One region of the Agromyces sp. Y782 genome, then DNA from elsewhere that is predicted to be linked to it. Evidence: predicted binding sites of a transcription regulator. Region 1 holds the regulator's gene; the other holds the start of a gene.

What was found. The regulator HspR, encoded in region 1, represses chaperone genes until heat shock. The targets are predictions, from matches to a motif close to AAGTTGAGTCNNNNNGACTCAACTT.
Region 2: the regulator HspR is predicted to act here: its motif matches at 5,267-5,291, upstream of AC1C2S_RS03580 (ATP-dependent Clp protease ATP-binding subunit).

Annotation. Positions count from the first base shown of each region.
Region 1 covers NZ_JCAIUG010000001.1:1,954,081-1,965,660, forward strand. The annotation lists gene AC1C2S_RS08915 (serine protein kinase RIO) at 1-172, opposite strand, end outside; gene catA (type A chloramphenicol O-acetyltransferase) at 394-1,050, opposite strand; gene AC1C2S_RS08925 (TOPRIM nucleotidyl transferase/hydrolase domain-containing protein) at 1,116-1,721, shown strand; gene AC1C2S_RS08930 (hypothetical protein) at 1,728-1,994, opposite strand; gene dnaK (molecular chaperone DnaK) at 2,374-4,248, shown strand; gene AC1C2S_RS08940 (nucleotide exchange factor GrpE) at 4,251-4,832, shown strand; gene AC1C2S_RS08945 (DnaJ C-terminal domain-containing protein) at 5,051-6,046, shown strand; gene AC1C2S_RS08950 (heat shock protein transcriptional repressor HspR) at 6,056-6,472, shown strand; gene AC1C2S_RS08955 (hypothetical protein) at 6,498-7,187, opposite strand; gene AC1C2S_RS08960 (class I SAM-dependent methyltransferase) at 7,344-8,603, shown strand; gene solA (N-methyl-L-tryptophan oxidase) at 8,575-9,753, opposite strand; gene clpS (ATP-dependent Clp protease adapter ClpS) at 9,809-10,099, shown strand; gene AC1C2S_RS08975 (DUF2017 family protein) at 10,096-10,587, shown strand; gene AC1C2S_RS08980 (DUF998 domain-containing protein) at 10,906-11,580, shown strand, end outside.
Region 2 covers NZ_JCAIUG010000001.1:785,759-797,338, forward strand. The annotation lists gene AC1C2S_RS03560 (matrixin family metalloprotease) at 1-429, shown strand, start outside; gene AC1C2S_RS03565 (hypothetical protein) at 549-830, opposite strand; gene AC1C2S_RS03570 (immunity protein CdiI family protein) at 975-1,499, shown strand; gene AC1C2S_RS03575 (hypothetical protein) at 1,613-2,488, opposite strand; gene AC1C2S_RS03580 (ATP-dependent Clp protease ATP-binding subunit) at 2,649-5,249, opposite strand; gene AC1C2S_RS03585 (hypothetical protein) at 5,989-7,152, shown strand; gene AC1C2S_RS03590 (hypothetical protein) at 7,326-7,778, shown strand; gene AC1C2S_RS03595 (helix-turn-helix transcriptional regulator) at 7,818-8,219, shown strand; gene AC1C2S_RS03600 (hypothetical protein) at 8,269-8,742, shown strand; gene AC1C2S_RS03605 (hypothetical protein) at 9,288-10,442, opposite strand; gene AC1C2S_RS03610 (NAD-dependent epimerase/dehydratase family protein) at 10,891-11,580, shown strand, end outside.

The sequences.
Region 1 (11,580 bases):
CATCCGTGACGAGCCATGCGGGCCGCGGCTCGGGGCCGCGCTCGGAGGGAGTGGTCGCCGGCCAGGTCGACCAGCGTTGGTCCTCGCCGGGTTCCGTGGTCTGGAACGCGAGGTCGCCCGCGTCGAAACGCGGGGTCGTGAGGTCGTGGGATGCCGCGTGCGAACGCAGCACGGCAGAAACGTCGAGTGACGAAGTGATGTGCAAGGTGGATCTCCGTGGATCGCGGAGGCCACCGGGCCGCTCTTAGCGGGAGGGGGCCTCGCAAGTGAAGGGAACGTGGAGGTTCACGACAACGACAGCCATGATCGACTCCTTCCCTCACCGGATTCACCGGACCTGATGCCGCGCGAAAGACGCAACTTCGGCAGTTTAGGGCGCTTTGCGCCGCCCGTCTAGTGGCCGACCCAGCTCGGGTCGTCGACCATCAGCTGAAGTTCATTCATGAAGCGCGCCGCATGGAACCCGTCGGCCGCCGCGTGGTGAATCTGCAGCGCCAGCGGCATGAACGTCGCCCCGTCGCGTTCGACGAACCGCCCGATCGTGAAGATCGGCGCCAGGTGCCCGTCGCCGCCGGTGATGTCGAGTGTGAAGCCGGTGAAGCCGAGCCACGGGATGCTCGACACGTCGAACACGTTCGCCGGCAGCTCGCCCTGTGGGAACAGGCCCGGTGCCGTGCTGAACCGGTCGAGGTCGGCGGCGACCGCGTCGTGGAAGACCGCGAAGTCGGCGTCATAGGGCGTCCAGATGCATGAGAACGTCTCGAGTTCGGCGTTGAACACCGTGTACGCCGGATGCACCTCGCTCCACGTGCCCGGCGCGCCGCCGTCGGTCGTGGTCATGCGGAACTCGGCGAAGCGGTTCACGAGTGTCGCGAGCACGTAGATCTGGGCCGGATAGGTCTTGCGGCCTGCGGCTCGGAGCACGGTACGCAGGGCGGTCACATCGATCTCGGTCGTCACGCTGTAGGTGCACGGTACGGCGCGACGGTAGTGCTCGTAGTGCTCTCGTCGCGGCCAGCTGGCCAGATCGATCGGGTCGACGTGCGACATGTTCCTCCTGGTCGGTGATTGCCCGTCAAGCCTCTCACCATCGCAGCGGGGAGTAGGGTCGGCGCATGAGGGGCGACGTGCAGCACGAGGCATCCGACGCTGTGCTGCTCGTCGAAGGCCACAGCGACCGGCTCGCGGTCGAAGCGCTCGCGGCACGACTCGGGCACGACCTCGCCGGCGCCGGAGTCACGGTCGTCTCGATGGATGGCGTGACCAACCTCTGGCGCCATCTCGGAGCGCTCGCGGCGGCATCCGATCGACGTCGCGTCGTCGGACTCTTCGACGCGCCCGAGATCGAATACGTGCAGCGCGCGGTGGAGGATCAGGGCTTCGGACGAGCGGGCACCCGCAGCGAACTCGCCGCGCTCGGGTTCTACGCGTGCGAGCCCGACCTCGAGGGCGAACTGATCCATGCTCTCGGCATCGCGCGTATGGAGGCGCTGCTCGCCGAGCACGGCGAAATCGCCCGGTTCCGACGCTTTCAGCACCAACCGGCGCAGCGCGAACGGCCGACGGATGCGCAGTTGCGCCGCTTCCTCGGCACCCACAGCGGGCGCAAGGCTCGCTTCGCGCCGATCATGGTCGACGCCCTGGAGGAGTCGCGCATTCCCGCCGCGCTGCGCGCGCTGCTCGCGACCGCGATCGGCCTGGACTCGGCGACGCGTGGCTGAGGGGGCTCAGCGGCTGTGGTCGGCGAGGATCTGGTCGACGTCGATCTGCGCCAGGAGGTGCTGCCAGTCGAGCTCGCGGGCGACGTCGGCGACGTCGGCATCGGCGAACACCTTGCCGTTCCGATGCACGACGACGCCAGCCGGCACGAGTTCGTTCAGTCGAGCGAGGATGGCGTCGTCGACCGCCTCGGTGTCGAAGTCAGCGCCGATCCGCGCGTACGTGTCGGCGGAGAGCGTGTAAGAGACGAGACCCACTTCGATCGGTTCAGGCACAGTTTGTCCTCCTCGGTACAGGTGACGCAAGTCTCCTGCACATTCCGGCATTGCGCGACCCCGAGGCCGATCGCCGGGATCGAGAAGCCGATCACCGGGATCGAGAAGCCGATCGCCGGATTCGAGGAATCGATCGCCGCCGCCGAGGAATACTGGACGTCGACAGAGAGTTGAGCCAAGTACACTCAAGTTTCCCCACCCTCGACTTGACACGTTCCCGAGGGGCTGCGAAGCTTGAGTCGGCAGGGCTCAAGTCTTGTCACACGTACTTCGGTTGCGGGCCGGCAAGGGTCGAACCGGCATCCGGCCCGCGGGTCTCGATATGCGTGCGACGGCGTCGCACGCCACTCGGTCGGCGGGTGGAGAGAAGGAGAAACACATGTCACGTGCAGTAGGAATCGACCTCGGCACCACCAACTCGGTCGTCGCGGTCCTCGAGGGCGGCGAGCCCACAGTCATCGCCAACGCGGAAGGTCTTCGCACCACTCCGTCGGTCGTCGCATTCACGAAAGACGGCGAGGTGCTCGTCGGTGAGACCGCGAAGCGCCAGGCGGTCACCAACGTCGACCGCACCATCGCTTCGGTCAAGCGCCACATGGGCACCGACTGGAAGACCGACGAGATCGACGGCAAGCGGTACACGCCGCAAGAGATCTCGGCGCGCATCCTGCAGAAGCTGAAGCGCGACGCCGAGCAGTACCTCGGCGACACCGTCACCGACGCGGTCATCACCGTGCCCGCGTACTTCAACGACGCCGAGCGCCAGGCCACCAAAGAGGCCGGTGAGATCGCGGGCCTCAACGTGCTGCGCATCATCAACGAGCCCACCGCGGCCGCGCTCGCCTACGGCCTCGACAAGGGCAAGGAAGACGAGCTCATCCTGGTCTTCGACCTCGGTGGCGGCACGTTCGACGTGTCCCTGCTCGAGGTGGGCAAAGACGACGACTTCTCGACGATCCAGGTCAAGTCGACCGCGGGCGACAACCGCCTCGGCGGCGACGACTGGGACCAGCGCATCGTCGACTGGCTCATCAAGAAGTTCAAGGAGACCACCGGCGTCGACGTCTCGAACGACAAGATCGCCAAGCAGCGCCTGAAGGAGGCCGCAGAGCAGGCCAAGAAAGAGCTGTCTTCGAACATGAAGACCTCGATCCAGCTGCCCTACCTCTCGCTCACCGAGAACGGCCCCGCCAACCTCGACGAGACGCTCACGCGTGCCGAGTTCGAGAACATGACGAGTGACCTGCTCGACCGCACCAAGAAGCCGTTCGAAGACGTCATCCGCGAGGCCGGCGTCAAGCTCTCCGACATCGCGCACGTCGTGCTCGTCGGTGGTTCGACGCGCATGCCCGCGGTCAGCGAGCTCGTCAAGAAAGAGACCGGGCAGGAGCCCAACAAGGGCGTCAACCCCGATGAGGTCGTCGCCGTCGGCGCGGCACTCCAGGCGGGCGTCCTCAAGGGCGAGCGCAAAGACGTGCTGCTCATCGACGTCACCCCCCTCAGCCTCGGCATCGAGACCAAGGGCGGCATCATGACGAAGCTCATCGAGCGCAACACCGCCATTCCCACGAAGCGCAGCGAGACCTTCACGACCGCCGACGACAACCAGCCGTCGGTCGCGATCCAGGTCTTCCAGGGCGAGCGCGAGTTCACCCGCGACAACAAGCCGCTCGGCACCTTCGAGCTCACCGGCATCGCGCCGGCGCCGCGGGGCATCCCGCAGATCGAGGTCACGTTCGACATCGACGCCAACGGCATCGTGCACGTGTCTGCGAAAGACAAGGGCACCGGCAAAGAGCAGCGCATGACGATCTCGGGCGGCTCGAGCCTTCCGAAAGACGACATCGACCGCATGGTGCGCGAGGCTGAAGAGCACGCCGCCGAAGACAAGGCGCGTCGCGAGTCGGCCGAGACCCGCAACCAGGCCGAGCAGCTCGTCTACTCGATCGAGAAGCTCATCACAGACAACGACGACAAGCTCCCCGCTGATGTCAAGTCCGAGGTGCAGGGCGATGTCGATGCGTTGAAGTCGGCGCTCGCCGGCGACGACGACGGGGCCGTGAAGAGTGCGTTCGAGAAGCTCAACGCATCGCAGGGCAAGCTCGGTGAGGCGATCTACGCGCAGGGCCAGCAGGCCGACGCGAGCTCCGCTGCCGGTGAAGACTCGAACGCGTCGGGCGCCGAGAGCGACCAGTCCTCTGACGAAGACGTGGTCGACGCCGAAGTCATCGACGACGACGAAGAGAAGAAGTAGCCATGTCCGACCAGCACGAGAACGAGCCCGACGGTCTGGATGACGAGTTCATCCAGGCCGAGGGGCCCGACATCGAGACGACGGATGCCGCGGCATCCGCTGCAGGCGAAGACGAAGAGGTGCTCACGGTCGACGACATCCTGAACGCGGCGCAGGCCGAGGTTCAGGAGCCGAGCGACGAGCACCTCGCCGACCTCAAACGCATCACGGCCGAGTACGCCAACTACCGCAAGCGCACCGAGGCGAACCGAGAGGTCGAGCGGGAGCGTGCGGTGGGCGCGGCGGTGGCCGTGCTGCTGCCCGTGCTCGACGACCTCGACCGTGCCGAGAAGCACGGTGACCTCGAGGGCGACGCTCCGTTCGCGACCATCGCGGCGAAGCTGCGCGGCTCGATCGAGAAGCTCGGCCTCACCGCGTTCGGCGAGGTCGGCGAGCCGTTCGACCCGCAGCGGCACGAGGCGATCTTCCAGCAGCCTTCCGACGAAGTCGAGACCGACACGGTCGCCGACGTCGTCGAAACGGGCTACACGCTCGGCGGCACGCTGCTTCGCGCGGCGAAGGTCGTCGTGAAGACGCCGCAGTAGCCCGTACCCGTTGGTCGAGTGGGCGACGAAGGAGCGCATCGAGACCTGGTCATCGGGTCTCGATACGGCCGCAGGCGGCCTACTCGACCAACGGATGGGCCGCAGGCGGCCTACTCGACCAACGGATGGGCCGCAGGCGGCCTACTCGACCAACGGATGGGCCGCAAACGGCCGACACGACCGACACACACGACTAGATTTCAGAAGAGGGGGTGCCGATGGCCAGTCAGGATTGGTTCGACAAGGACTTCTACAAGGTGCTCGGCGTCTCCAAAGACGTGAGCGATGCAGAGCTGAAGAAGACGTACCGCAAGCTCGCACGCAAGTACCACCCCGACTCCAACGCGGGTGATGCCGCGGCCGAGGCGAAGTTCAAGGAGATCAGCGAAGCACACTCGGTGCTCTCCGATCCCGAGCAGCGCAAAGAGTACGACGCGGTTCGCGCGATGGGCTCGGGCGCTCGGTTCACCGCGCCCGGCAACGCCGGCGACGCGGGCGGCTTCGAAGACGTCTTCGGCGGCATGTTCGGCCAGGGCGGCGGGGGCCGCAGCCAGTCGTACACCTTCCAGCAGGGCGGCGACTACGACGACCTGCTCGGCGGGCTCTTCGGCGGTGGCCGGTTCGGCCAGCCGAGCGGCGGCTACCGCGGTCAGGGCGGCCCGTCGAGGGGTCGGGATGTCGCGGCGTCGACGACCCTCGATTTCGTCACCGCCACCAAGGGCGAGCAGATCACCCTGCAGACCTCCGACGGCAATCCGATCACCGTGCGAATCCCCGCCGGTGTCGCCGACGGCCAGAAGATCAAGCTCCGCGGCAAGGGCCATCCGTCGCCCGACGGTGGCGATCCCGGAGACCTCGTGCTCACCGTGAGTGTGCGCAAACATCCCGTGTTCGAGCGCGACGGCCTGAACCTTCGGGTCAACGTGCCGGTGACCTTCGCCGAGGCCGCGCTCGGCGCGACCATCCAAGTGCCCACCCTCGGGGGCGACCCCGTCAAGCTGCGTGTCGCACCCGGAACCCCGAGCGGGCGCGTGCTGCGCGTCAAGGGCCGCGGCGTGCAGACCGCCAAAGGCACAGGAGACCTGCTCGCGGTCGTGCAGATCGCGGTGCCCTCGCACCTCTCGAAAGACGCCGAGGAGAAACTCGCGGAGTTCGCCGCGCTGCTGCCCGACGAGAACCCTCGCGACGAGCTGCTCTCGAAGGCGAAGGCATAGTCGGTGGAGATGAACGAGACGAGCCCGCTGTTCGTCATCTCGGTCGCCGCTGAACTCGCGAGCATGCACCCCCAGACCCTGCGCCAGTACGACCGACTCGGTCTCGTTTCACCCACCCGCACCGCGGGCAAGTCGCGGCGCTACTCGATGCGCGATGTCGCGCAGTTGCGCGAGATCGCGCAACTCTCGAGCGAGGGTGTGAGCCTCGAGGGCATCCGCCGGGTGCTCGGCCTCGAAGACGAGGTGATCATGCTGCAGGCGCGCGTGCGCGAACTCGAAGGGGCGCTCGCCGACGAGATGCTGAACCGTCCGGGGCGCCGCGTCTTCGCCGCGGGGTCTGCCGGAGAAGTCGTCTCGCTTCGAGCCGGCACTCGCATGCGACGCGAGAACGCCGTCGTCGTGTGGCGGCCGCTGGAACGCGGATGACCGCCGCACTGGTTGCTCTAGACGCTCAGCGCCCCCACGCCGAGGCGGGCGCTTCGATGACCTCATAGGGCCGCGAGCTCCAGTGGGTGCCGTTGCCGTAGTGGCTCGACGCCCACGCCGAGGCCCAGATCGCCTGCGCGGTCGCGTCGGCCGAGTCGCCGCGACCGAGGGCGGCATCGACGTCGGGGTAGCGGCCCGACTGCAGGTTCTGCGCGGCGTAGAAGGCGGCCTCCATGAGGGTGGCGTAGCTGCCGAGTCCTGCGCCGCCGCCCGAACCCTGTCCGTTGTTCAGCGGGTTGTTGCGGTTCCACCAGTTGTCGGCGCCGTTCTCCTGACGCATCCAGCGCATCATGAACGTGATGTTCTCTTCGCTGACCGGCCACTCGCCTTCGATGAGCACGAGCTTGGCCCAGTCCACGTTCGTGCCACCCAGCACGAGTGTCTGCTCGCCCGTGGTCGCGACGTAGGACTCGTGCGAGATCGCCGGCCCCGTGACATCCGCTGCGACGTCGAGCGTTTGCACGTCGCCCAGTTGCGGCGCGTTCGCGGCGGCGAAGGGAAGCACGCCTCCGGGCTGCGACGAGGGGGCCAGGGCGAGGCCGGCGAGCAGCCCGATCACCGAGAGCACGGCGGCTGCGGCGAGCGAGCGACGCGGCGGGCGCGATGACGAGTGGGCGGTGCGCGGGGTGGGCGCGGTTGGCGGGGTACGCGTCACTGGCGTCGCGACTCCGTGTCGCGCCGCCCGTCGTCCCCGGGCTCGTGCGTCCTGCATGCGGCACCGAGAGTAGCAAACCCCGCCGACAACCGCACCCAGCAATGCCGTTCGTGACCGGGCGCGCGGGTTTCATGGACGCCCGCGTACCCTTGACGGATGCCCTTCGACTTCCGCGCACTGCGGCGCCACCCCGACGTCGAGGGCCCAGGGCTCGAGGCTTCGGATGCCGCGGACCGGCTGATCCTCGATGAAGCCGCGGAGTTCATCGGCCCGGCGGGGCCGGGGGAGATCGTCGTCGTCGACGACCTGTACGGGGCGCTCGCGCTCGCCGTGGCGGACGCGGGAGGCCGCGGCATCCGCGTGCATCAGGACCTCATCACGGGCGAGCGGGCACTCGCCGAGAACGCCCGTCGACTGCGGCTCGAGGGTGCGTCGCAGTCGATGCCGCTCGGCGCCGAGCTCTTCGAGGGCGCACGCCTCGTGGTGTTGCGATTGCCGCGCTCGCTCGACCGGCTCGACGAACTGGCGGAGCTCATCGCGGCGAATGCTCATCGCGACGTCGTGGTCGTCGCCGGCGGTCGCATCAAGCACATGTCGCTCGCGATGAACGAGGTGCTCACACGGCACTTCGAGCGGCTGGACGTGAGTCATGCACGCCAGAAGTCGCGGGTGCTCATCGCGCGCGAGCCACGTCGGTCGAGGAGCGACGGAGCGTATCGAAACCAGGTCGCGGGGTCTCGATACGCCGCTGGCGCGCCTACTCGACCGACGGGTGCCGATGGAGACCAGGTCGCGGGGTCTCGTCGACCAATGGATGCCGACTGGCCGCGACGCACGTGTCATGACGACGTCGGCCTCGTGGTCGTCGCGTACGGCGGAGTCTTCGCGGGCACCGGCATCGACATCGGCACGCGGTTCCTGCTCGAGCAACTGGGCGATGCGGTTCCGGATGCCGCGACCGCCGTCGATCTCGCGTGCGGCACGGGCGTGGTGGCAGCGTGGCTCGCGCGAGCGCGACCCGCGCTGCGGGTGACGGCGACCGATCGCTCGGCGGCGGCCGCGGCATCCGCTCGGCTGACCGCCGAGGCGAACGGGGTGGCTGATCGTGTGCGCGTCGAGCAGGCCGACGGCCTCGAATCCCTCGCCGATGCGAGCGAGCCGCTCATCGTGCTGAACCCGCCGTTCCACAGCGATGCGGCGATCTCGACCGGCATCGCCGCCCACCTCTTCGCCGACGCCGCGCGCGTGCTCGCCCCGGATGGCGAGCTCTGGTGCGTGTGGAATTCGCACCTGCGCTACCGGCCGCTCCTCGAACGCGTCGTCGGGCCGACCCGGCAGATCGCGCGCAACGCGAAGTTCACGGTCACCGCCTCGCGACGGCCGCGAGTCAGCGCGAGAAGCGCGAGGGATCGATGAAGTCGGTCTCCACCGGCTGATCCTCACCGAGCGCGGCGCGAGCGAGCAGTTCGCCGAGCGCGGGTGCGTGCTTGAACGCGTGCCCGCTGTCGCCGCCGCCGACGACGATGCGCGGGTCGGTCGGCGAGACTCCGACGACGAACTGGTCGTCGGGCGAGAGCGTGATCATGCACGGGTCGACGCGCGCGGGCACGGGGTCGATGGCGGGCAGTGCGGCCTCGAGCAGACGGGCGACGTGCTGCCAGTCGGCGCGCGTGACGCCGCGATCCATGCGGTCGGGCTCGAGCCGCGGCGGTCGCTCCGTCCAGATGTCGCCGACTCCGGCCTTCACGAGGCCGCCGAGCACGTCGCCCGCGACATCGCCGACGGCGCCGTGGCCCCAGAGCACGTCGCTCGCCGAGAGCTGGCGCACGAAGACCGGGAAGTCGTCGAGGCCGTAGCCGGACTCGCTCGCCGAGCGGCCGTCGGCCGGCGTGAACCACGTCATCGGCGTGCGGATGGGATGCAGCGACAACTCCGGCACCGCCTCCGCGAGCCAGGCGCCCTCGGTGAGCACGACCCGATCGGCGAGCCACTCGCCCTCCTCGGTGCGCACCCGCACGCCGTCGGACCCGGGCTCGACCGCGACGACATGCGTGCGCTCGAGCACCCGCGCACCGAGCGCCTGCGCCCGCGCAATGGCCGCGCGCACCGTCGGCTCGGGGAACGCGACCCCGGCGCCGGGGTCGAGCACGGCGACATCCGAAGCTCGGATGCCCGCCTGCTGCGGGAACCGGCGCGAGATCTCGGCCGCGTCGATGAGTTCGAGGGCGAGCGAATGAGCGGATGCCGCGGCGCGCGTGCCCGCCACGACATCGGATCGCTCGTCGCCGATCATGACCCCGCCGGTGATGCGCAGCAGCTCCTCGCCGGAGTGCCCTTCGAGCTCGCGGAACAACGATCGTGAGAGCTGGGCGATCGGGGTGAGTCCCGAGTGCTCGAGGCACGCCTCGCGGAAGAGTCGGGTGGCACCGTGCGTCGACCCGAGCGCGTGCGCCACGGGGAATCGTTCGAAGCCGACGACCTTCACCCCGCGTTCGGCGAGGCGCCAGAGCGCGGAGGATCCGAGGGCTCCGAGCCCGACGACGGCGATATCGATACGTTCAGTCACCATTCGACGCTACCTGCGGGATGCGGGCATCGCCGCATCGTGTCAGGCTTGAGCAATGACGACCACCATCGAGCAACTCGACACCGATCGCGTCGTGCGTGCCACGGCCGAGGTGCCGTGGCGCACGATCGTGTGGGATGACCCCGTGAACCTCATGACGTACGTCAGCTACGTGTTCCGCAGCTACTTCGGGTTCCCCCGTGAGGAGGCCGAACGCCTCATGCTGCTCGTGCACACCGAGGGCAGGGCGATCGTGGCGACCGGCAACCGCGAGGCCATGGAGCGGCACGCGCAGGCGATGCACGGCTACGGTCTGCAGGCGACCGTCGCGAAAGACGAGCCGTGATCGTCGCGGGCCTCGGCGGCGGCGAGGGCGTTCGCATCGTGCTCGAAATCGAAGAGGCGATGCTCCTCTCCGAGCTCGCCGACCAGGTCGACTCGGTGCTGCTGCTCGGCGAAGCCGATGACCCGGCGCTCGGCCGGCTGCTGCCCGACGCCTACCCCGACGACGCGGCCGCGGCGCACGACTTCACCCGCTACACCCGCGACAACCTCGTCGACGGCAAGCGCCAGGCGGCCCAGCGCGTGCGCGACGCGACCGCCGTCGATGAACAGGGCGGGCTCGTGCAGATCGAGCTCGACCAGTCGGAGGCGTGGGGCTGGCTGACGTTCCTCACCGACCTGCGCCTCATCCTCGCCGAGCGGGTCGGCATCGTCGACGAAGACGAGGCGGAGTCCGACGAGACGCGCGACGACTACCTGCGCGCCGCATACGAGTGGGCCGGGTTCGTGCAGGGCTCGATGCTCGAGGTGCTCGACCCGATCAAGGGCTGACGCGCTCGTTGGCCGAGGAGGCGCGCCAGCGCCGCCCACCGCTGGTCGAGTAGGCGCGCCAGCGCCGTATCGAGACCTGGTGACGGGTCTCGATACGCTCCTGCGTCGCTACTCGACCAACGAGGTGACGCGCCTGCGCCGCCCACCGCTGGTCGAGTAGGCGCGCAGCGCCGCCCACCGCTGGTCGAGTAGGCGCGCCAGCGCCGTATCGAGACCTGGTGACGGGTCTCGATACGCTCCTGCGTCGCTCCTCGACCAACGAGGTGACGCTCCTGCGTCGCTCCTCGACCGGCGGGTGGATCATGGCAAGCTGAGCACGTGAGCCGAGACACCGCGAACATCACTCACGAACCGTCGTCGATCCCCCGTGTGCTGCGGCATCCGGCGGCCAATGCCGAATCGCTCGAGTCGATCGCCCTGCTCATCGGCGCCGCCACCTTCCTCGTCGGCGGTCTCGTCGCGTGGCTCGCCTTCCTCGGTCGCGACCTGGAGATCGCCGGCCGGGGATCTCTCGGCGAGTTCGTCGGCATCGGCGCCGCGATCGCCACGCTCGTCGCGTTCGTGCTCGGCCGTCTGGCCCTGCGCACGCGCAGCGCGGCGGGTCTTCCCGAGGCGAAGCTGCCCGGCCTGGACGCACCCGGGGCGCGCATCCACTGGTTCGATCTCACGGCGGTCGCTCTCGCCCATGCGTTCATCGCGCTCCTCGGCTGGGTCGGTCTCGCCGACCTGCTCGAACGCAGCTTCCAGGGCGCGGTCGTCTTCACGTTCCCCGGCGCGGTGCTCGCCGGGGTCGGCATGGCGGTCACCGCCTACGCGGTGTTCCTCTCCGCCGCCCACCTCACGCCGATGCTGCTGTCGTTCGTGCTCGCCCTGTTCCTCGTCGTCGGTGCGCTCGCGAGCATGCTCAGCTCGAGCAATCCACTGTGGTGGCAGCAGAACCTGAGCGCGCTCGGAATGACGAACGATGTCTCGGCGCTCGCATTCAACATGACG
Region 2 (11,580 bases), 1.2 Mb from region 1:
GTGGGCGGAGGCACGTACGTCGCGAATTCCCCCAACGTGCACCTCACGATCAGCGAGCAACCGGACGGCAGCAGCGTGATGGTGAACGCGTCGGACTACAGAGTCATGGACCAGTGGGGCGATCAGAATGGAGTGCAACGGCTCGTGGCCCGGGCAAGAACGCACAACGATGCGGCCAAGGCCGACTGCGACAGCATCATGTACTTCTCAGTGCATCAAGGGCTGGGAAAGGATCCGGCGGCGTTCGTCGGCAGCTTCACGGATATCGGCACCGAAGGCTTCAACGACAAGTACCGGGCGCGGGTGTGGGGCGAATCCTCCGGCGCGCACCAGCACCGACTCGCCCGCGCGCGCACTTGGCCCGACGGTGGCAGTCGGCCGAAGTACGACAATGCGTTCTCCGAGACCTACGGCTGGTTCGCGACGTAAGTCGTGGGGGCTGGTCGGCGCAGACCCAGACGCGCCGAACGCCCGACCCTCGCGATGAGGGGTCGGGCGTTCGTGGTGGGTCTCGATACGCTCGCTGGCGCTCGCTACTCGACCAACGTTCAGGCGGCCACCGGCAGCGCGACCGTCGCTCGGGCACGGGCGCCACGGCGAACTCGCCGTTGACCGCATCGACCCGCACGCAGCTTCTTGAACAGCACGATCTCGTCGATGCGGTTCAGGAACTCGGGCCGCATGGCCTCGCGCAGCTTGCCCATGACGCGGTCGCGCAGGTCCTTCTCGGAGGAGAAGCCCGAGGCATCCGCCCCGGCAACGAATTCGCGCGGCGCGCCACTCAGGTCTGTCGCCGCGAGTCCGACGGATGGCGCGTCGTGCACTGGCACGCGGACACGGCCGGGTAGCACACGGGTCGATGAGGAGGCGCGCTGCTCCGGCGCCTTCTCAACTCGGAGTTCCGGTACTTCGGTACTTCGGTACCGCCGCGCGGGCACGGATCTGCCCGCCCCGACCGCTCGTAGGATCGAGGCATGGGGGCACAAGAGTACCGATACGACACCGAGGTCGTTCGACTGATGTACGACTACACCTCGTCGGTAATCTGGTTCCCCGACCCGGTTCGATACGAGCAGAGCGGGCTCAGCTCCGAGCTGATCACCGATCTGCAGGCCTGGGGGCGGTTGCATGACGAGGGCCTCGATCACGACTTCGAGTGGCGGTCACCCGAGCTGCCCGCCCGCGTCGACCGGGAGCGTCAGGAACTCGCCCATCGCCTCGGCGACGAGCTCGGCTCGGCCTTCGAGATCGAGTTCGGTGTGCCGCACGGCGTCTGGTTCGGGCCGCGACACGCGATGTACCGCTCGATGGAACCGCCGACGAACCCCGTGGCCGCAGCGATCTTCACGGCTTGGGCCGACGCGGCGCAGGCCGAGCGAGCCGAGCTGGCGAAGCGTGCCGCTGAGCGGGGAGCATCCGGCAAGAGCGGCGGCTGGTACGCCGTGATCCCGGGCCCCGGGCAGGCGTTCGTACCGCCAGAACGCCCCGAACGCGAATGACGAGCGCCCGACCCGTTGAATTCGCCCACAAGGAAGGCCGGGCTTTCGTGGTTCGACCGGTTGCCGCTGCGGCTTCACACCGGGAGCGACATCTCACGCGGCGAAGGAGATCGCTATCCGCCGATGCAGTTCGGATCGCCCTCACCCATGCACGTCGGGCCGCGAGGCTCGTCGGCCGGTGGTGCCTGCTCTGGGAAGAAACGGTCGGCCGGCACCGCCGCCGCGAATGCGACGATCAGGCCGAGGCATCCGACGATGCACGAGGTGATGATGAGCCCGCGCCGACGGCTGACCGCGGCGAACACGATGGCGCCGACGTAGGCGACGAGCGTGAGCGCCGCGGTGATGAGATAGCGGTCCTCCTGCGCCGGGGTGACCACCACCGGTGCGCTCCAGATCCTGAAGTACGTCTCGATCGCCTGCCCGACGAGCACGAGTGTGAGCAGTCCGCCGAGGGCGACCAGCCCGCCCGCGATCCTCGCGGACGTGCGCCGTTCCCGGCCGAGGAATGCCGCGGTGAACGCGATGCCGAGCGCGACGACGACGGTGAGGATCCCGGCGTCGATCCAGGCGATGCCGTTGCCCAGTACCGCGCCGAAGCCGCCGCGCGCAAGACCGGGGAGGCTGCGCACGACGGTCGCCAGCAGGACCGCGACAGGCGCGGCGAGCACGATCAGCGCCCATCGCCCGGGCCGGCGCATCGACCGCAGGCCGAACTGCACGGCCGAGGTGAGCGCGACCCATGCCAGCAGGTTCGGGTCGGCGACCATGGCGACGAGCCGAAACAGCGCATCGGTCGAGCGCAGCCCGTCTGACGAGACCACGAGCAGGAGCACGCCCAGCAGGCGAAGCACGACGACGGATGCCACGAGCACGACCGTCTCGACGGCGCGCGCTCGCAGGTCGAACGTCGGGCGGTCAGGGGCGACAGGGGCGACCGGTCCGCCGGCGCCGGTGTCGTCGTCGGCTGCCGGTAGGGCTCCGCTCATCCGTCAAGTATCGATCGGTCCCGCGCGCTCGCGCATCAGTGTCGCCCCGGAATTGCCGCAGCCGCTGCCGCAGCCGACGAAGGCCCGGCCGCTCGTGAGCGGCCGGGCCTTCGGGTTGCGGGGTCTCGATACGGCGCTGGCGCGCCTACTCGACCGACGATTACGCGGCGAGCTGCACGGTCGCGCGGGGCACGGGTGCGACGACGAACTCGCCGTCGACCGCATCTACCTGCACGCCTTCGCCGTCACCGACGCCGCCGCTCACGAACAAGTCCGCGATGCGGTCGTCGATCTCGCGCTGGATGACCCGGCGCAGCGGGCGAGCACCGTATTCGGGCTCGTAGCCGCGTTCGGCCAGCAGCGACACCGCGGCATCCGTCACCTCGAAGGCGACCTCGCGCGATGCGAGCCGGCGCTCGGTGGCACCGAGCATGAGGCGCACGATCTGCTCGAGCTGCGGCTGGTCGAGCTTCTTGAACAGCACGATCTCGTCGATGCGGTTCAGGAACTCGGGCCGCATGGCCTCGCGCAGCTTGCCCATGACGCGGTCGCGCAGGTCCTTCTCGGAGGCGAAGCCCGAGGCATCAGCCCCGGCGACGAAGCCGAGCGCACCCGACCGCGACGCGAGGAACTCCGAGCCGATGTTCGAGGTCATCACGATCACCGCGTTGCGGAAGTCGACCGTGCGACCCTGACCGTCGGTCAGGCGTCCGTCGTCGAGCACCTGCAGCAGCAGGTTGAACACGTCGGGGTGCGCCTTCTCGATCTCGTCGAACAGCACGATCGAGTACGGGTTGCGCCGCACGCGCTCGGTGAGCTGGCCGGCCTCGTCGTAGCCGACGTATCCGGGAGGGGCGCCGACGAGCCGCGACACGGTGTGCCGCTCGCCGAACTCGCTCATGTCGAAGCGAATGACGGCGGTCTCGTCGTCGAACAGCGACGACGCGAGCGACTTCGCCAGCTCGGTCTTGCCGACACCCGTCGGCCCGAGGAACAGGAAGCTGCCCACCGGGCGATGTGCGTCGCCCATGCCGGTGCGGTTGCGTCGCACGGCCTTGGCGACCGCGGTGACCGCGTCGTCTTGACCGATGACGCGACCGTGCAGCTCGCCCTCGAGGTCGCCGAGTCGCTCACGCTCACTCTCGGTGAGGCGGTTCACCGGAATGCCGGTGGCCCGCGAGATCACCGCAGCGATCTCGGCCTCATCGATGACGGTCTCCCCCGCCGGTCGAGTCGCGAGCGAAGCACGCGTATCGAGACCCCCGCGACTCGACGCCTCGTCGAGCTTCGCCTGCACCTTCGAGATCTCGTCGCGAATGCGCGAGGCCTCTTCGTAGTGCTCGGCGCCGACGGCGGCGTTCTTGTCGGCCTCGAGCGACGCGAGCCGCTCGATGAGCGCCGACACGTCGATCTTCACGCCGAGCCGCAGGCGCAGTCGCGCCCCGGCCTGGTCGATGAGGTCGATGGCCTTGTCGGGCAGCACCCGGTCGGTGAGGTAGCGCGCGCTCAGTTCGACGGAGGCGCGCAACGCGGCATCCGTGTACTCGACACCGTGGTGGTCTTCGTACGCCGACTTCAGGCCGTGCAGAATCAGCACGGCGTCTTCGATGTTCGGCTCGCCGACCTTCACGGGCTGGAACCGGCGCTCGAGAGCGGGGTCCTTCTCGACGACGCGGTACTCCTTGAGCGTCGTCGCACCCACGAGGTGCAGGTCGCCACGCGCGAGGCGCGGCTTCAAGATGTTGCCCGCGTCGGTGCCGCCGTCGCCAGAGCCGCCCGCACCGACCACGGTGTGGACCTCATCGATGAAGATGATGAGCTCGCCCTTGTGTGCGGCGATCTCGTCCACGGTCTTGGTGAGGCGCTCTTCGAAGTCACCGCGGTAGCGGGTGCCGGCGAGCATGCCGGGCAGGTCGAGCGAGATGACGCGCTTGCCGAGCAGCGCCTCGGGCACCTGCTCCTCGACGATCGCGCGGGCGAGGCCCTCGACGATCGCGGTCTTGCCGACGCCGGCCTCACCGACCAGCACCGGGTTGTTCTTGGTGCGGCGGCTGAGGATCTCGATGGTCTGCTCGATCTCGTCGGCGCGCCCGATCACGGGGTCGAGCTCGCCGTTCTCGGCCAGCTCAGTGAGGTCGGTGCCGAACTTGTCGAGCATCGGGGTCTCGGATGCCTCGGCGTTGCCGCCCGCGACATCCGTCATGCCCTCGACGTCGTCGCCATCGGCCGTGACCGTCTCACGCATGCCCTGCGTGAGCGCCTCGGCGGTGACGCCGGCCCGCGCGAGCACCTGGCCCGCCGGGGCGTCTTGCCCGAGCACGAGCGCGAAGAAGAGGTGCTCGGGGTCGATGTACGTCGATCCGCTCGAGCGCGCCACCTGGTAGCTGTGGAACAGCGCGCGGCTCGCGCTCGGCGTGATCGTGGCCGAGTTGAGGTCAGCGACATCGGATGCCGCGGGCAGGCGCGCCTCGGTCGCGGTGATGAGCCGCTCGGGGGCGACGCCGACGCGGGCGATCGCTTGCTTGACGGCGTCATCCTCGACGATCACGCGAAGGATGTGCAGCGCGTCGAGCTCGGTCTGGCCGCGCTCGAGCGCGAACTTGCCGGCGCGCTGCAGGATGCCCTGCGTGCGCGCGGTCAAAAAGCGGCTGAGGTCGATCGAACGCGCCTGGCGCGAGCGCTCGCCCTCGAGGTAGCGGTTCAGAAACTCGTCGAACGAGTTGGTTTCGTCACCGTTCTGGGGTGTGAAGTCTTCGGGCACCAATCCTCCTGAAGTAGAACTTGAGTTGGGTACGCTCAAGTTCAACAAGATGGGGGCGCGGGTATTCCCTGGCATCTCAACTTCTACCGATGGCAGCAGTCGCCAATGGTCCGAGATTCGGAAGCCGTCAGGAGGGCGGAGCACAGGAACAATTGGTCGACCATTCCGCTGGTGGGTGTCGCGTCTACGTCGGGCGGGGACGAAAGCCCAAACGCGGGGTACCGCTTGACTCGTCTCCCTCGATAGGCTCCGAATGCCCGCGCCGCCAGAAGGGATGGTCGATGCCGACTTGCACGTGCTCTGCCTCGGTTCCAAATGCCCGGGACCCGATCTACGTCACTTGCCACCCGCCCGTCGAGTACCAGGCGTTGCACTACCATCGCCCACAATCGAGTCGGCCTGGCAAATCCCGCTGGTGCATCGATCGAGATGATGAATGCCATGCCTTCTGTATCTCTGCTGCTCGCAGTTGGGTCGACGGCGCCGGCAATCACTGGTACGTCGCCCCCGATGGTCGGGAGATCGGCACTTTGCGTGAGAGAGTCGCGACCTTCCCTAAGCCGAGCAACTCGACCGACCCTTGGCATGGATATCCTGTTGCCGGGTCAAAGGACGCCATCGTGAGACGTCACGTGCCACGAGAGGTACTCCAGGTCTGGACTAGTGAGGGCGCCGCGAAGCGAGAGTTGCTCGCCAAGCTTTGGAGGCGAGCAGCGTGAGACACGGGTCGCTCTTCCGCGTGAGCATCCCTGGCGAATGGTCCGACGGTTGGCTATATAAGGATCATTTGTATCTCTGGGCCGCCGATGGTGGACTAATCCAATCGCCCGTCGAGCGAGTCGTTGCCAATATCCGCCGTGAGTGCGGTGAGGACGTAGCCCTCGCAGCCCATGTTTCTCTCTTCCGGAACGACTGGAAGAACGGGATTCAGACGAAAGCCTTCTCCCGCTCACCAACGTTTCGAGATGCGCTCCGCAAGCTTGCAGCCACAGCTGCTGCAAGCCCGTTCGTTGAGGTGGCCCTCTCGGGCTTCGAGTCGGTCGACATTGAGCCCGTGCCGGGGTTCATACTCTCTGTGTCCATCTACGGCAACCATGCCTTCATCGCTACTAGCGAGGGGCTATTCGAAGCAAACGTCAACCCGTCCTATCTTCACGAGCAACGTGAACTCGTTCCCCGTTTAGATTTCCCAGTGCACTCCGTCGAGACGAATTATGGCGCCATCGCTGCCGCTGCGTTCGAGGGAGGCCTGTGGTTCGATCAGATCGACTTTGGACGCGGCTCGAGTTGGCTGAATGGAAGGCCGCTTCTGCAACTCGCCGATTACTCACGTTCGGTCTCAATGACCTCGCGTGACCTGCTGAATTTTACCGACAACGACATTCCGGACCTATTCGTCGGCGAAGCGATCCAGGAGCACCAGACAGCCCGCTCTAGTTACCCGAGTTGGCAGATCACCGGCTACCGTCGCTCCTCCACCCAACTTGCGGAGTTGACGGCGCGGGGGCTCGGATTGGATGACACCGCCATGCGTTCCGGGCGCGTCAGGCTTCTTGGCAACTCAAGGCAGCGCCTCCTCTACGAGGTAGACGGATCCTTGCAACTCTTGCGTTTGAGGACACTGGGTGATGCCCAGCTTGAGCCCCTCGAAGGGTTCAATCTCCGACTCGACGAAGTGACTTCTGGAGCGCCAGCCATCACAACTCTCCCTCTTAGCGATGGATTCATGGTCGAGACTTCTGATCGAGTGTCCTGGGTGGGAAGTAGTGGAGTCTTCGATGTGAGCGATGTTCCCGCAGTATCTGTTCGCACTTTCCCACATTCCAAACATTTCGACGACACTGCGCTCTTGGTTGAGGACGACCGCGCACTGCTCGTCGGGTTGTTGGACTGGATTCCGTAGCCCATCACGCTAACCAGCCAGTTCAGCTCATCGTCGCAATCAGCTCGTGCCTCGAGCGAGGCAATGGGGTCACCCTGCCGGGGCGACGATGAGCTCGAAGCGATCCGGCCACGTCGCAACGTCCAGGTCACCAGCCGCCGATAGAGTCATGTCTACTTGCGCATTGGAGGAACATGGTGGCAGATCTTCGTCGGTCGCGCTGTACGACGACGCGTTCTGAACCCATGATTTGGGTCGACTTCACGGCAGCGGAGAGCGACGGCTATCGAGGGCTTCTCGTGTGGCTAGCCAGCCTCGACGCAGGCGACCAGGATCTCGTAATCGGGCGAATTCTCGCCCTCCGAGAACTCGCTGCCGACGGTGAAATACCGGAGGGCGACGAGCGGCTCAAGCCGATACGAACCGACCCGGACATCTACGAGCTTCGGTGGTTCGAATGCGGCGAGCACCTCAGGCAGTACCATGCCGAGCCACCCGAACTGCCCAACTATCTGGTCCAGCTACACATGCACGTCAAGCACATTTCTCCGTCCAGCGATCAGGTGACTGACGACCTCCAGCAACAGGAGATCAACTGGGCGGCAATGCGGCACAAGGGCGGGCGCCACCGCAAATGGGGCGCCTGAGGGCTTGCGCGGGCGGAGCGAGGATATAGACTCGAATCTATGTCCTCGCTTATCCAAATGCTTTCCGGACTGGACCTCACACCTGCACAGCGCCGCGCGAAAGAGCTCGCCAAGGCAGACTACCGGCTTCTCATAGGGCTCATCCGCGTCCGAAAGGAGCGCAGAATGACCCAGAAGGACGTCGCCGATAAGCTCGGCGTTTCACAACCCACGGTCGCGGACTTCGAGCGGGAGGATTCTGACCCCAAGCTCTCAACAATCCGACGGTACGCGCACGCCGTCGGTGCGATCGTTACTCACCAGGTCGATGTCGATCGTGGTCAGCTCGCGGAGGTGCAGGACTGGAGCAGGTCGACCTACCAGTTCAAGGTGACGCGTACGGCGCCGTCCTCCTACGTGGCCGCGGCCGTAAAGAGGGCGGATTTCGCTCTTGCCTCGTAAGAAAGCAGCCACGGCCGGAGCTCTGCCAGATCCGGCGAAGATCGAAGACGTGGTTGAGCTACTCCAGGAACTCGATATCGCCAATCTCATCTTCCACGAGGAGCGGGGTCGAAGGCTGGAATGGTCCGAAACCGAGCGCGCAACCCTCACATTCCCTCTCACCGACAATTCACTCGGCATAGTCCCCGAGCCAACTGCTTTGCGATTCCGATTCCGCGCTGTCTTCGCTGATCAGCACGGTGAGTACGTAGTTGACGCAGAAGTTGTTTATGCTTCGGAGCGGCCAATCGAGACGTCGGCGGCAGTGCAGTACGAATTCGCGGAGCGCGTAGCCTTCATGGCTGTGTACCCCTTCCTTCGTGCATCTATTCACGGAAGCGCGACGCGGCTTGGACTTCCGGCACCAATCCTTGCGATGGTCCGTCAGGGTGAGTTCTCTCTTGGAACGCAAATGGACGACGACGCGGTCGTCAGGGCATTCGGTGACACGAGAAGTGAGTTCGCGGAGCCAGAGCCCTCCTAGAGACGGTAGGAGTCGACTCGATTCGGTGCGTTTCGATGGCCACAGCTGGAATGCCGAGAACTCGCTCACGCCTCGCGCAAGCGTGCGCCGCACTAGGTGGCGGCGAACGAGCCCTCTGGCAACGCTTGTGATTCGTATGCGCACGGTCCAATGCCACGGGTCGCTGGAGCGGGCTCACTAGCCGGGACTTCACGGCTGCGGGACGTGCTGGAAGACAGGGCAGCTTTTCGCCGAGCAGTCGGCGTTCGCGCGCTCGCGCGCTCGCGACGGGGTCCTAAACTCGCCACGTGACCCACCCCCGCATCGCGATCACCGGCGGCACCGGATTTTCGTCGAACGCCACCTCGCCGAACGGCTCGGGCCCGAGGCATCCGTCATCATCTCTCGCCGCACCGGCGTCGACACCAGCGATGTCGACGCCGGTGTCGACAGTTCGAGGGATGCGAGGTCGTCGCGCGCCTAACAGCTCACGCTGTCGAAGGCCGTGTGGCATCCGTGCTCGGCACAGGTCCATATGTGCTCTTTGCGGAGGGCTCCAACGCCCGTCAAGCAACAATCTGGACCGAGACCCCGAGCACCTCGGTCATTGGCTTCTTCCAGCTGCTCATAATGGCGATGGCTTCCAGCATCCGATTGGCACCCCTCTCAAGTGCTTTGACGGGCGGGTCGAGCAATTTTGATTGCTTCCGGAGTGCCTTGATACTCTCGCGATAGTTGGTGATGCCGACGGCACTCTGCTCGGCCGCGTCCACCAAAGTCAGCCCCGAGGTGAGGAAGCCCGTCGATTCCGATGGCTCCTCGTCGCCGGCCCGAAGGCGGTCGACCATGTAAGTCACCATCGCGTCAACTCGTTGAACATCGGCGAAGAACTCATTCGCTCGCTGCTCAAATGAGTCGCTTGGATTCCCGAGATCGTCAGCTAGCTTTTTCGTAACAAGAAGCCGACCGGCGAATCCCTGCCCTCTTGCATCCGATTCATGAAGTGAGCTCGTTGCTGCGGTTGTGGTTTCTCCAATCAGTTGAAGGATTGCTGTCGATTCGCCAAGCACTTCGGCGACGTGGTTCATCGCCGTCTCACCTTCTACGAGCATGTCGAGAATTCCTGCTTCTGGGACGTCGGCGACCGCTTCCGTTGCCGCGGACTTGTCGACATCTGCTCGGACTATCTCGGCCGAGGCGGGCGGGGCGTCGTTGAACACTGTGGTGGCGCGCAGACTGGTGCCGCCACCGGCAAGCGCAGTTCGCAATGCATCGACGAGCCCATTGCGCGCCTCGATAAGACCCGCTGTAGATCGCCGGAACTGAATCGTACGGATCGTAGTCACGTCAAAAGGAAGTTGCCCGTACTCGCCGACCTGAATTGTGATCTTCCCGCTTCGCGAGTGACGGAGACCGAGCTCGTACATTACGTTCGGATTGGCGTGGCTTAGGTCCGCCACTACGACATCTGCGTCGCGAAGATAAGTGAAGATCTGCTCCGGAATCTCGCCAGTGTCTGTGATTTTATCGGCTCGAATGGCAGCTAGTCCGAGCGCATTGCATGCAGGCTCGAAGACTTCCTCCCACATGGCAACTGATTCCTCGTACCTTGCGCGACCCGGTGACCCCGGTGGCTCCATTCGACTTCCGATCGGCGAAACGATGAACGCGGTCATCCCCGCACCGAGCTGCAAATCTCCATCCACGTCAATTCCCTTCATTGTTAGAGCTCTACCACCGCAAGGGTTGTCACCCTGGCCCCGCTAGCTCGACGAATCTGCGCCTCCTCGGCTGACGCACCGAGCGGTCTCGCACTCGTCGCTGGGACAAGTGGCGCCAGCATATTGCCCATCTTCCGCCCGATCTATGAGCCTCCCCTGTTTTGGGGGACTGCGCCTTATGGAGAACGGGCTGATCGCGCGCTCATATAAGGCGGGCGATTTCGCCAAGTTCGGGAGTGAGCATGGCAGAAGATCTCGGCGACTTGCACAACCGTCATGAACTTGCGCAACCATCATGAATAGGGCCGTGCTACAAAGCGACTTGCGAACACTATCGCTCGATCAGCGACGCTCCGAAGCCGGCGGGAGCGTGCTCGCGCTGATGACCGAGTGGACCATGCAGACACCACTCGACTGTCGGGCTCACCGACGTACTACGGTCTCAGTCATGACCAACCCCCGCACCGCGATCACCGGTGGCACCGGATTCGTCGGGCGCCACTTGGCCGAACGGCTCGGGCCCGAGGCATCCGTCGTCATCTCTCGCCGCACCGGCGTCGACACCCGCGACGTAGACGCACTGACGCGGGCATTCGAGGGGTGCGAGGTCGTCGCGCACTGCGCGGGCATCAACCGCGAGATCGGCGACCAGACTTACCAGCGGGTGCACGTCGAGGGCACCGCGCACGTGATCGAAGCGGCCAAGCGCGCCCGGGGTGCGCAAGGTCATCATGCTGAGCTTCCTGCGGGCACGGCCCGACTGCGGATCGCCGTACCACGAGACGAAGTGGACAGCCGGGTCTCGATACGCGTCGCTTCGCGGCGCTACTCGACCGACGGAGTAGGTGACTCGGGGCTCGACTACACGATCCTCAAAGCCGGCATGATCTACGGCCGCGGCGACCATCTCATCGACCACCTCAGCCGCACCGTGCAGAGCCTGCCGGTGTTCGCGACCGTCGGCTTCCGCGAAAAGCCCATCCGGCCCATCCCGATCGACGACCTCACCGACATCCTCGAGGCCGCGATTGACGGACGGATGCCGCGTGAGACCGTCGCCGTCGTCGGCGCCGAACAGCTCACGCTGTCGAAGGCCGTGCGGCGCGTGGCATCCGTTCTCGGCCGTCGCGTGGTCGTG